DNA from 2 places in the Streptomyces sp. NPDC048514 genome. Region 1 is predicted to be linked to the other one. Evidence: riboswitches for the same ligand, from Rfam matches in the RefSeq annotation. Region 1 holds a riboswitch; the other holds the start of a gene.

Region 1 (4,543 bases):
GCCCGCTGCGAGACGTACTGCCGCATCGGATAGGCGAGCGCGACGACCAGCGAGCACAGCACGAGCGCGAGCAGCGCGGCGCGGCCGGTGAGCCGCGATCGGCGGGCCTGCCGCTTGGTCTGGGAGCGGTAGACCCTGGCCGCGGTCTGCTCACCGAGCGCCCGCAGCCTGGTCGCGGTGGAGAACCGGTCACGGTCCTTCACGGCCATCTTCCCGCCTCCCGTTCACACACGCGCGTACGTCCCCGGACACGGTACGGGACCGGGTACGGGGACGTACGTACGACTGGCTAGGACTTGGCCCGGGAAGGTTCAGCCCGTGCCGTGCCCGACGGTCCGCACGGCGGACGCGCGGGGAGGGCTCAGCCCTTGAAGCGGGGGAAGGCGCTGCGCCCGGCGTACACCGCGGCGTCGTCGAGGATCTCCTCGATGCGCAGCAGCTGGTTGTACTTGGCGACGCGCTCGGAGCGGGCCGGGGCACCGGTCTTGATCTGGCCGCAGTTGGTGGCGACGGCCAGGTCGGCGATGGTGACGTCCTCGGTCTCGCCGGAGCGGTGGGACATCATGCACTTGTAGCCGTTGCGCTGGGCCAGCTCGACGGCGTCCAGGGTCTCGGTCAGCGAGCCGATCTGGTTGACCTTGACCAGCAGGGCGTTGGCGGCGCCGTCCTCGATGCCGCGGGCGAGGCGCTCGGGGTTGGTGACGAACAGGTCGTCGCCGACCAGCTGGACCTTGTCGCCGAGCTTGTCGGTGATGACCTTCCAGCCGGCCCAATCGTCCTCGAACAGCGGGTCCTCGATGGAGACCAGCGGGTACGCCTCGACCAGCTCGGCGTAGTACTCGGTCATCTCCTCGGCGGAGCGGTTCTTGCCCTCGAAGACGTAGGAGCCGTCCTTGTAGAACTCGGACGCGGCGACGTCGAGCGCCAGGGCGATCTGCTCGCCGGGGGTGTAGCCGGCCTCCTTGATCGCCTCCAGGATGAGGTCGAGGGCCTCGCGGTTGGAGCCGAGGTTCGGGGCGAAGCCGCCCTCGTCGCCGAGACCCGTGGACAGGCCCTTGTTCTTCAGGACCTTCTTCAGGGTGTGGTAGACCTCGGCACCCCAGCGCAGCGCCTCGGAGAAGGACTCCGCGCCGATCGGGGCGATCATGAACTCCTGGATGTCCACGTTGGAGTCGGCGTGCGAGCCGCCGTTCAGGATGTTCATCATCGGCACCGGCAGCAGGTGCGCGTTCGGGCCGCCCAGGTAGCGGAACAGGGGCAGGTCGGACGCCTCGGAGGCGGCGTGGGCGACGGCCAGGGAGACGCCGAGGATGGCGTTGGCGCCGAGGGAGCCCTTGTTGTCGGTGGCGTCCAGGTCGAACATGGCCTGGTCGATCAGGCGCTGCTCGGTGGCGTCGTAGCCGACCAGCTCGGGGCCGATCTGCTCGATGACGGCGAGGACGGCCTTCTCGACACCCTTGCCCTGGTAGCGGTTCGAGTCACCGTCGCGCAGCTCGATGGCCTCGAAGGCGCCGGTGGAGGCGCCGGACGGGACGGCGGCACGACCCGTGCTGCCGTCGTCGAGGCCGACCTCGACCTCGACCGTGGGGTTGCCTCGGGAGTCCAGGATTTCCCGGGCTACGACGACGTCGATGGACGGCACGAGCATCTCCTTCTTGGATGTGACGCTGGAAGCGCGGGGCCGGCTGCCTCGCGGCTGGGCCTTGCGACTAGAGCCTAACCGCCCCCGGGGCGTCGGCCACCGACCGACCGTCCCGTGGACAGTGAGGGACACGCAGACGGTACCCATTGTTCACTGTCGGAACAAAGAGGGGTACCGGTGAAGAACAGGGAAAGCGCGGGGGCCGGCGCCTGGAAACGAAAAACCCCGCCCCGGCGCGTACGGGGGAACACGCGCCGGGGCGGGGAGCCCGTGGGGACGGGGGTGGCCCTCACGGGGTCTTCGGGGGACGGGCCGGGGAGGTGAGGGCGCCGCACCGTGGCCGGCGGCCCGCTGCGGCTCCGGGTGCCGCGGGACCGGGCCCGCCGTCACCTCGGGTGCGGCGCGGCCGAGGCCCGCTGTCACCTGAGGTGCGGCCGGGCGCGGCCCGCTGTCACCTCAGGTGCGGGCGTGCGAGGCCCGCTGTCACTTCAGGTGCGGGCGTGCGAGGCCCGCTGTCACTTCAGGTGCAGCAAGGGCGCGGCCCGTGCGGGGCCCGCTGTCACTTCAGGTGCAGCTGCTGACCCGGGTAGATGAGGTCGGCGTCCTGGACGATGTCCTTGTTCAGTTCGAACAGCTTCTGCCAGCCGCCCTTGACGCCGTGCTTCTGGGCGATGGTGCCGAGGGTGTCACCCGTGACGACCTTGTACTCGCCGTCGCCCTTCTTGACCTTCTTGCCGGTCGGGGTGGTGACGGTCTTGCTCGCGGCCGGACGCTCGGCGGACCGGGACGCGGCCTGGTCGCCGGTGGAGCGGGTGGTGGTGCCGCTCGACGAGGTGGTCTTCTTCGACGCGGTGTCGCCGGACGGCGCGGCCGGGGCGGAGCCGCCGTTGGGGGTGCTCGACAGGCCCGTGCCGCAGACCGGCCAGGCGCCCTTGCCCTGGGCCGCGAGGACCTTCTCGGCCACGGCGATCTGCTGCGCCTTGCCGGCCTTGTCGGCGGTGGCGGCGTACTGCGTGCCACCGTAGGCGGCCCAGGTGGAGGCGGAGAACTGCAGGCCGCCGTAGTAGCCGTTGCCGGTGTTGATGGACCAGTTGCCGCCGGCCTCGCACTGGGCGACCGAGTCCCACTCGGAGGTGGTGGCGGCGGAGGCGTTGCCGGCCGCCATCAGCGGGGCGGCGACGGCGGCGCCGGTGACACCGGCCAGCGCGACGGCGCGGACGGCCTTGGACGGACGACGGTGCTTGCCCTTGCCGGAAAACAGCATGGATCGATCCCCTCACCGACGCCTGCGAGGTGAGCTGTCGGGTTCGGGCCGATTGAGTTGCCCGGCCGCACTCCCGCTTGCGCGGAGTGCGGCTTCACCCCCAGCCGGTGCCAGCTCAACTGCTGGTCCCGGCACCTACCTTGGGTCCCCCGCTCCTGCCTTCGGCGCTTGACGCGACGACTGTTCCCGGGCAATCGCTGGCAGGATTCGGCGTTGCGACTGCCGGGGCTCGTGGTGACGAGCGGCCTTGACCGTAGACACGCGATCGACGGAATTTCAAAGACGATCAGGGCTTCTGAGACTCATCCCACACTTTCACCAAACCGGACATCAGCGTCGAATCAGGGCGTCAACTACGGCTGCTTTTCGCCCGTTTCGGGACCGACTTCCAGGGTCTGACCGGCAGTGATGCGGTTCGGGTCGGCGCCGATGGCCTTCTTGTTGTCGGCATAGAGCGCACGCCACCCTCCGTCGACCTCCAGGGAGTCGGCGATGGAGGCGAGCGAGTCGCCCTCGCGGACGGTGTAGGTGCCCGGTTCGCGGGAGGCGTGCCGGCCCGCCAGGGTCCCCTCCTGACCGTTTGTCACCCTTTCGTCCGCGCTCTCTCCGCGATGACGTCCGCCCTGCGTGAGGGCGCCGGTGTCGACGAGGCTCCAGGAACCGGCGTTCTGCCGGTAATTGCCCGAGTTGTCGGCACCGGGGGTGGTGACGGTCGAGTCGTCGCGCTTCTGCGGTTTTCCCGCGCCGGGCGAGGTGGACTTGTCCGACTCGGGCTTATTGGTACCGGTCGAGCCGGAGTCGGTGCCGGCATCGGTGCCGGCGTCCTTGCCCGGACCGGACGCCGGCGCGTCCGGCGAGCCGCTGGAGGAGTCCGAGCCGGAACCGGAGCCTGAGCCGGAACCGGAACCGGAGCCGGTGTCCTTGCCGGAGTCACTGCCGGGGTCCGAGGTCGACGCATCCGGCAGACCGGACGAGTCGGAGTCGCCGGCCGAACCGGACGAGTCGGGCGAACCACCGGTACCGCCGGAGCCGCCGACCCCCGTGTCGACGTCCACGGAGCCCGAGTTCGACGTCAGCCCGGACAGCAGGGCGCACGTGGCCCAGGGCGTGGTGCCCTTGTCGGCGAGGATCTTCTCGGCGACGGCGATCTGCTGCGAACGGCTGGCCTGGTCGGCGCTGTCCGCGTACTGGACGCCGCCGTACTTGTCCCAGTCGTCCTGCGATATCGCCAGACCGCCGTAGTACCCGTTGCCGGTGTTCGCGCTCCAGGAGCCGCCGCTCTCGCACTCGGCCACCTTGTCCCACGTGGTGCCGTCGGCGGCGTTCGCGCTCGCGGCGCCGAGCAGCGGGATGGCGATCGCGGAGCCGGTCACTCCGGCCGCGACGAGGAGGGCCGGAGCCTGACGGGGGCGACGGTGACGACCGTTCCCGGAGAGCATGCGGAAGCCTTTCGTGCGACAGCGGGGGCCGGCACGGCGGATGACACTCGTCGCCGCGCTGATGGGTGAACGTATAGGCAGACGATCACTTGTCACAAGTTAATGCCGCACAGATCACGTGAAGATCACGGTTGGAACGTCCGCCGTGACTACCGTTGCGCGGCGCCGCCGGGGGCCGCCGTGAACTCCACGGGCAGG
Region 2 (4,543 bases), on a different contig from region 1:
CGCACCTGCCGAGCTGAGCGGCACCCCCGGAGCCCCGGTGATCGGGGCCCGGAGGAAACCGGTGTGCAACCACTCCTTCGCATGGCGTATGCTTGAGACACAACGACGCGGGGTGGAGCAGCTCGGTAGCTCGCTGGGCTCATAACCCAGAGGTCGCAGGTTCAAATCCTGTCCCCGCTACTGAAGACTCAGGGCCGGAATCCAGTACTTGGATTCCGGCCCTGAGTGTTTGTCCGGCGCCGTCCCGCCGGAGAGGGCGGTCACGGCGATCGGGGCCACGTGGCGTACGTCACAGTCGATCATCCGGTCGGTCCACACCGGTCGCCCCGCGTCCCGGGGCCCGCAACCCTGGACCTACGTCGGACACGTGGGAGACATGCGGTGCGCCCTGGTGAGCTGGAGGAGAACGCGTACGCCAGGGCCGGCGGCAGGCTCCCCGGCGACCTCGTGCCGGACCCGGGTATCGGTGACGAGCCCGCACCCGTGCGAAGGTCCCGCCGCCCCGGCCCACGCGCCCTGGCCCGCGCCCTGCCCGCCCTCCTCGTCGCGGGCGGTGTCCTCTACGGCCTGCTCACACCTGAGGGCTTCACCGCCGTCCCGTTCTTCACCGCCGCCCCGCTGATCGCGGCGCCCCTGTCCGCACTGCGCACCACGGTCCTGACCGGCCTGGCCGCCCTCGCCGCCGCGTACGCCGTGAACGCCCAGGCCGGCGGCCACTCGGCGCCGGCCACCGTCACCGACGGCGTGACCGTCGCCACGGTCGCCCTGCTGGCCGTCGCCATCAACCGCGCCGTCCGCCTCGGCGACCGGCGGCTGGCCTCCGCCCGGGAGATCGCCGAGGCCGCCCAGCGGGCCGTCCTGCCCCAGCCCGCCGAGCGGATCGGCGGCTTCGAGATCGCCGCCTGCTACGAGGCGGCGCGCCGGGACGCGTCCATCGGCGGCGACCTGTACGCGGTGCAGGACAGCCCGTACGGCGTGCGGCTGGTCGTCGGGGACGTGCGCGGCAAGGGCTTGAGTGCGGTCGCCGCCGTCGCCGTGGTGATCGGGGCGTTCCGGGAGGCGGCCGAGCAGGAGGCCACGCTGGAGGCGGTGGCTCAGCGCCTGGAGCGGGCGCTGGCCCGCGAGGGCACCCGGCGGGACGGTATCGACGCGTTCGAGGGCTTCACCACCGCCGTGCTCGCCGAACTCCCGCACGGTGACGGCGTCGTACGGGTCGTCAACCGCGGCCATCCGGCGCCGCTGGTGCTGCACGCCGACGGCTCCCTGCGGACCCTGACCGGGCACGAACCGGCGCTGCCGCTCGGCATGCGTGACCTCGGCGGCTGGCCCGACCGGGCACTGGAGACCCGTTTCCCGAGCGGGGCCACCCTGCTGCTCTACACCGACGGCCTGTCCGAGGCCCGGGACGCCCACGGCCGCTTCTACGAACCCGAGCGGCGGCTGGCCGGCCGCGTCTTCCCCGGCCCCGGCGCGCTGCTGGGCCGGCTCGCCGCGGAGGTGCGGCGGCACTCCGGGGGCGGGATGGCGGACGACATGGCGCTGCTCGCCGTACGGCAACCGTGAACGGCTCGCCGTACGGCGGTCGTGACCGCCCTCACCGTCGGTGACCGCACGACCCCCGTCCGCAGGACACCTGAGTCACCATCAAAACCTCTGTGACTCCTGAATCTCGGTCAACTCGCCCGATTTGCAGCGGACTGCAGGGTAAGTCCATGGCCGGGAACATTAATGATCAAGCCGAACGGCTTGGAAACCACCTGCCGGGTCTATTAACGTTCGATAACGCAGCGCGGTCGTCCCAGCCGTCACAAGAGACGGCTCCGTGCGCACGCGCCGAATCCCGCGAGGGAACCGGGGAACCACCACCTTTGGGGTGAATCACGCGAAAGCCGTCGTGAACTCGCTGAGTCCACGTCCGGTTTACGCGCGTAGGAGACCTTCCTGCTCCGAACCCGTCAGCTAACCCGGTAGGCGGCGGAAGGAAAGGAGCGCGCCCGCGTGGCGTCCAACCGGCCTGCCCCAGAAGCCCCGTTCATACCGGCACCGTCCGAGCCCGAGACCTTCGGGTACGGCTCCTACAGCGCCGAGGAGGGCCCCTGGGAGGAGTGGAATCCCACCGAGGAGTCCATCACCCCGGTTCGCGGCCGGCACCGCGTCGCCAAGCAGCGCGGCGGATTCGCCCGCAGCTCCACCGTCCTCGGCGTCGGCGTGATCGCCGCGGTCGGCGCGGGCGGCATGGCCAGCGCCAACACCGGCAAGCCGCCGGTGTCCATCTCCCTGCCGGACCTGCCCTCCATGGGTTCGCTGTTCGAGGACGGCTCCTCGCCGGCGCCCGAGGCGAGCACCACCGCGCTCAGCGACGTCGGCGTGACCTCCGCGGACACCGAGCAGCACACCGACGCGGGCGAGACCCTGCGCAACCGGATCATGGCCCAGGCCGAGCAGCAGCAGAGCAAGGCCGACAGCAGGGCCACCGCCGCCGCGCTGGCCACCGCCGAGAAGCAGAGCGCGGAAGCCGCCGCCAAGGCGGAGAAGGAGGCCGCGGCCAAGGCCGCCGCCGCCAAGGAGAAGGCGGAGGCCGACGCCGAGAAGGCGGCCGAGGCGAAGCGGCTGGCCGAGCTGGCCAAGCAGTACACGCTGCCGACGTCCTCGTACACGATCACCTCGACCTTCGGCCAGGCCGGTTCGATGTGGTCCTCAGGCCACCACACCGGCCTCGACTTCGCCGCCCCCACGGGCACCCTCATCAAGGCCATCCACGGCGGCACGATCACCCAGGCGGGCTGGGCCGGCTCCTACGGCTACCGGACGGTCCTCACCCTCGACGACGGCACGGAGCTGTGGTTCTGCCACCAGTCCTCGATCAGTGTCTCCGTCGGCCAGAAGGTCGGCACGGGCGACGTCATCGGCCGCGTCGGCGCCACCGGCAACGTCACCGGCCCGCACCTGCACCTGGAGGTCCACCCGAACGGCGACGCCACCGGCATCGACCCGATGGCGTGGCTGCAGGGCAAGGGCATCAACCCCTGACCTTCGCTGCGCGGGACCGCGGGGTGCTCGTCGGCGGAAGACCTGCCGGCGTCCGGCTTCGCGGAAGCCCCCGTGGCGTCCGGCTTCGCGGAAGCCCCGGTGGCGTCCTCCTGTACGGAGCCCTGGGGCGCCCGCCTTTGCGGGAACTTGGCGCCGATGGCGGAATGGGATCATCCGCTGTCGGTGTTGACGCGAAGTATGACTTCTCCGCGCAAACTCGGTTCCTCCGACCTCGAGGTCTTCCCGCTCGCCCTCGGCGGCAACGTCTTCGGCTGGACCGCCGACGAGCAGGCCTCCTTCGCCGTCCTCGACGCCTACACGGCCGCCGGTGGCAACTTCCTGGACACCGCGGACAGCTACAGCGCCTGGATCGAGGGCAACCAGGGCGGTGAGTCCGAGACGATCATCGGCAAGTGGGTCAAGGCCCGCGGCAACCGCGCCGACGTCGTCATCGCCACCAAGGTCAGCCAGCACCCGGAGTACCAGGGTCTGAGCGCCGCCAACATCAAGGCGGCCGCCGACGCCTCGCTCCGCCGGCTGGGCACCGACCACATCGACCTCTACTACACCCACTTCGACAAGCCCGAGGTGCCTGTAGAGGAGATCATCGGCGCGCTGGACGAGCTGGTGAAGGCCGGCAAGGTCCGGCACATCGGCGCCTCCAACATCACCCCCGAGCGCCTGAAGGCCTCGCTCGACCTCTCCGACCGCGAGGGCCTGGCCCGCTATGTCGCCCTCCAGCCCCACTACAACCTGGTCTCCCGGGACACCTACGAAGGCCCGCTGCAGGACCTGGCAGACCGTGAGGGCCTCGCGGCCGTGCCCTACTTCTCCCTCGCCTCGGGCTTCCTGACCGGTAAGTACCGTCCCGGCGCGACCGTCGACAGCGCCCGGGCCGACGGGGCCGCCAAGCACCTCGAGTCCGAGCGCGGCCGGCGGGTCCTGGCGGCCCTGGACGAGGTCGCCGAGGCCCACCGGGTCCCGGTCGCGACGGTCGCCCTGGCCTGGCTCGCCGCCCAGCCGACCGTCGTGGCCCCCATCGCCTCGGCCCGGACGGTGGACCAGCTCCCGGCGCTGCTGCAGGTGGCCGGGCTGACCCTGCCGGACGAGGACCTGCAGAAGCTGACGGACGCGTCGGCGTAGCGCGGCCGCACCCGGCCGGGTGGCGTGCCACGCGGCCGCACCCGGCACGCGAAAGCGCGCTGGTCTGGGCGATACAGGTGGGGCGCGGGAGTGCGGGAGTCAGGGCCGATACGAGTGGTACGCGGGGTACGGCACCGTCGGGTAGCCGTACGGCGGCGGGGTCCAGTACACCGGAGCCGCCGGCGCCGGAGCCGGCGCGGAGGCCCTGGCCGCGTAGTCCAGGGCCGGCCGTGCGACCGCCCTGCGCTGCCACAGCTCGGTCAGCAGTTCCCGCTCGCGTACGACGAAGTCCGCCCCGGCCCGCCCCCGCCGCCCCCGGTGCCGCAGGAACGCGAGCGAGGTGGCGTACGCCTCGTACTCGGCCACCGTG

What was found. A riboswitch is a leader RNA that binds a small molecule or an ion and turns the genes downstream of it on or off. The one in region 1 is predicted to bind cyclic di-AMP.
Region 2: another riboswitch for cyclic di-AMP. It lies ahead of ACGFT2_RS25850 (M23 family metallopeptidase); the one in region 1 lies ahead of ACGFT2_RS09755 (transglycosylase family protein).

What each region holds. Positions count from the first base shown of each region.
Region 1 is NZ_JBICWT010000004.1:213,269-217,811, forward strand. Features, by position in the region: gene ACGFT2_RS09745 (septum formation initiator family protein) at 1-209, opposite strand, end outside; gene eno (phosphopyruvate hydratase) at 362-1,642, opposite strand; gene ACGFT2_RS09755 (transglycosylase family protein) at 2,202-2,906, opposite strand; cyclic di-AMP (ydaO/yuaA leader) riboswitch at 2,911-3,083, opposite strand; gene ACGFT2_RS09760 (transglycosylase family protein) at 3,260-4,345, opposite strand; gene ACGFT2_RS09765 (cytochrome P450) at 4,495-4,543, opposite strand, start outside.
Region 2 is NZ_JBICWT010000011.1:370,546-375,088, forward strand. Features, by position in the region: gene ACGFT2_RS25835 (dihydrofolate reductase family protein) at 1-17, shown strand, start outside; tRNA gene ACGFT2_RS25840 (tRNA-Met) at 107-180, shown strand; gene ACGFT2_RS25845 (PP2C family protein-serine/threonine phosphatase) at 382-1,563, shown strand; cyclic di-AMP (ydaO/yuaA leader) riboswitch at 1,822-1,991, shown strand; gene ACGFT2_RS25850 (M23 family metallopeptidase) at 1,999-3,030, shown strand; gene ACGFT2_RS25855 (aldo/keto reductase) at 3,229-4,173, shown strand; gene ACGFT2_RS25860 (PrsW family intramembrane metalloprotease) at 4,273-4,543, opposite strand, start outside.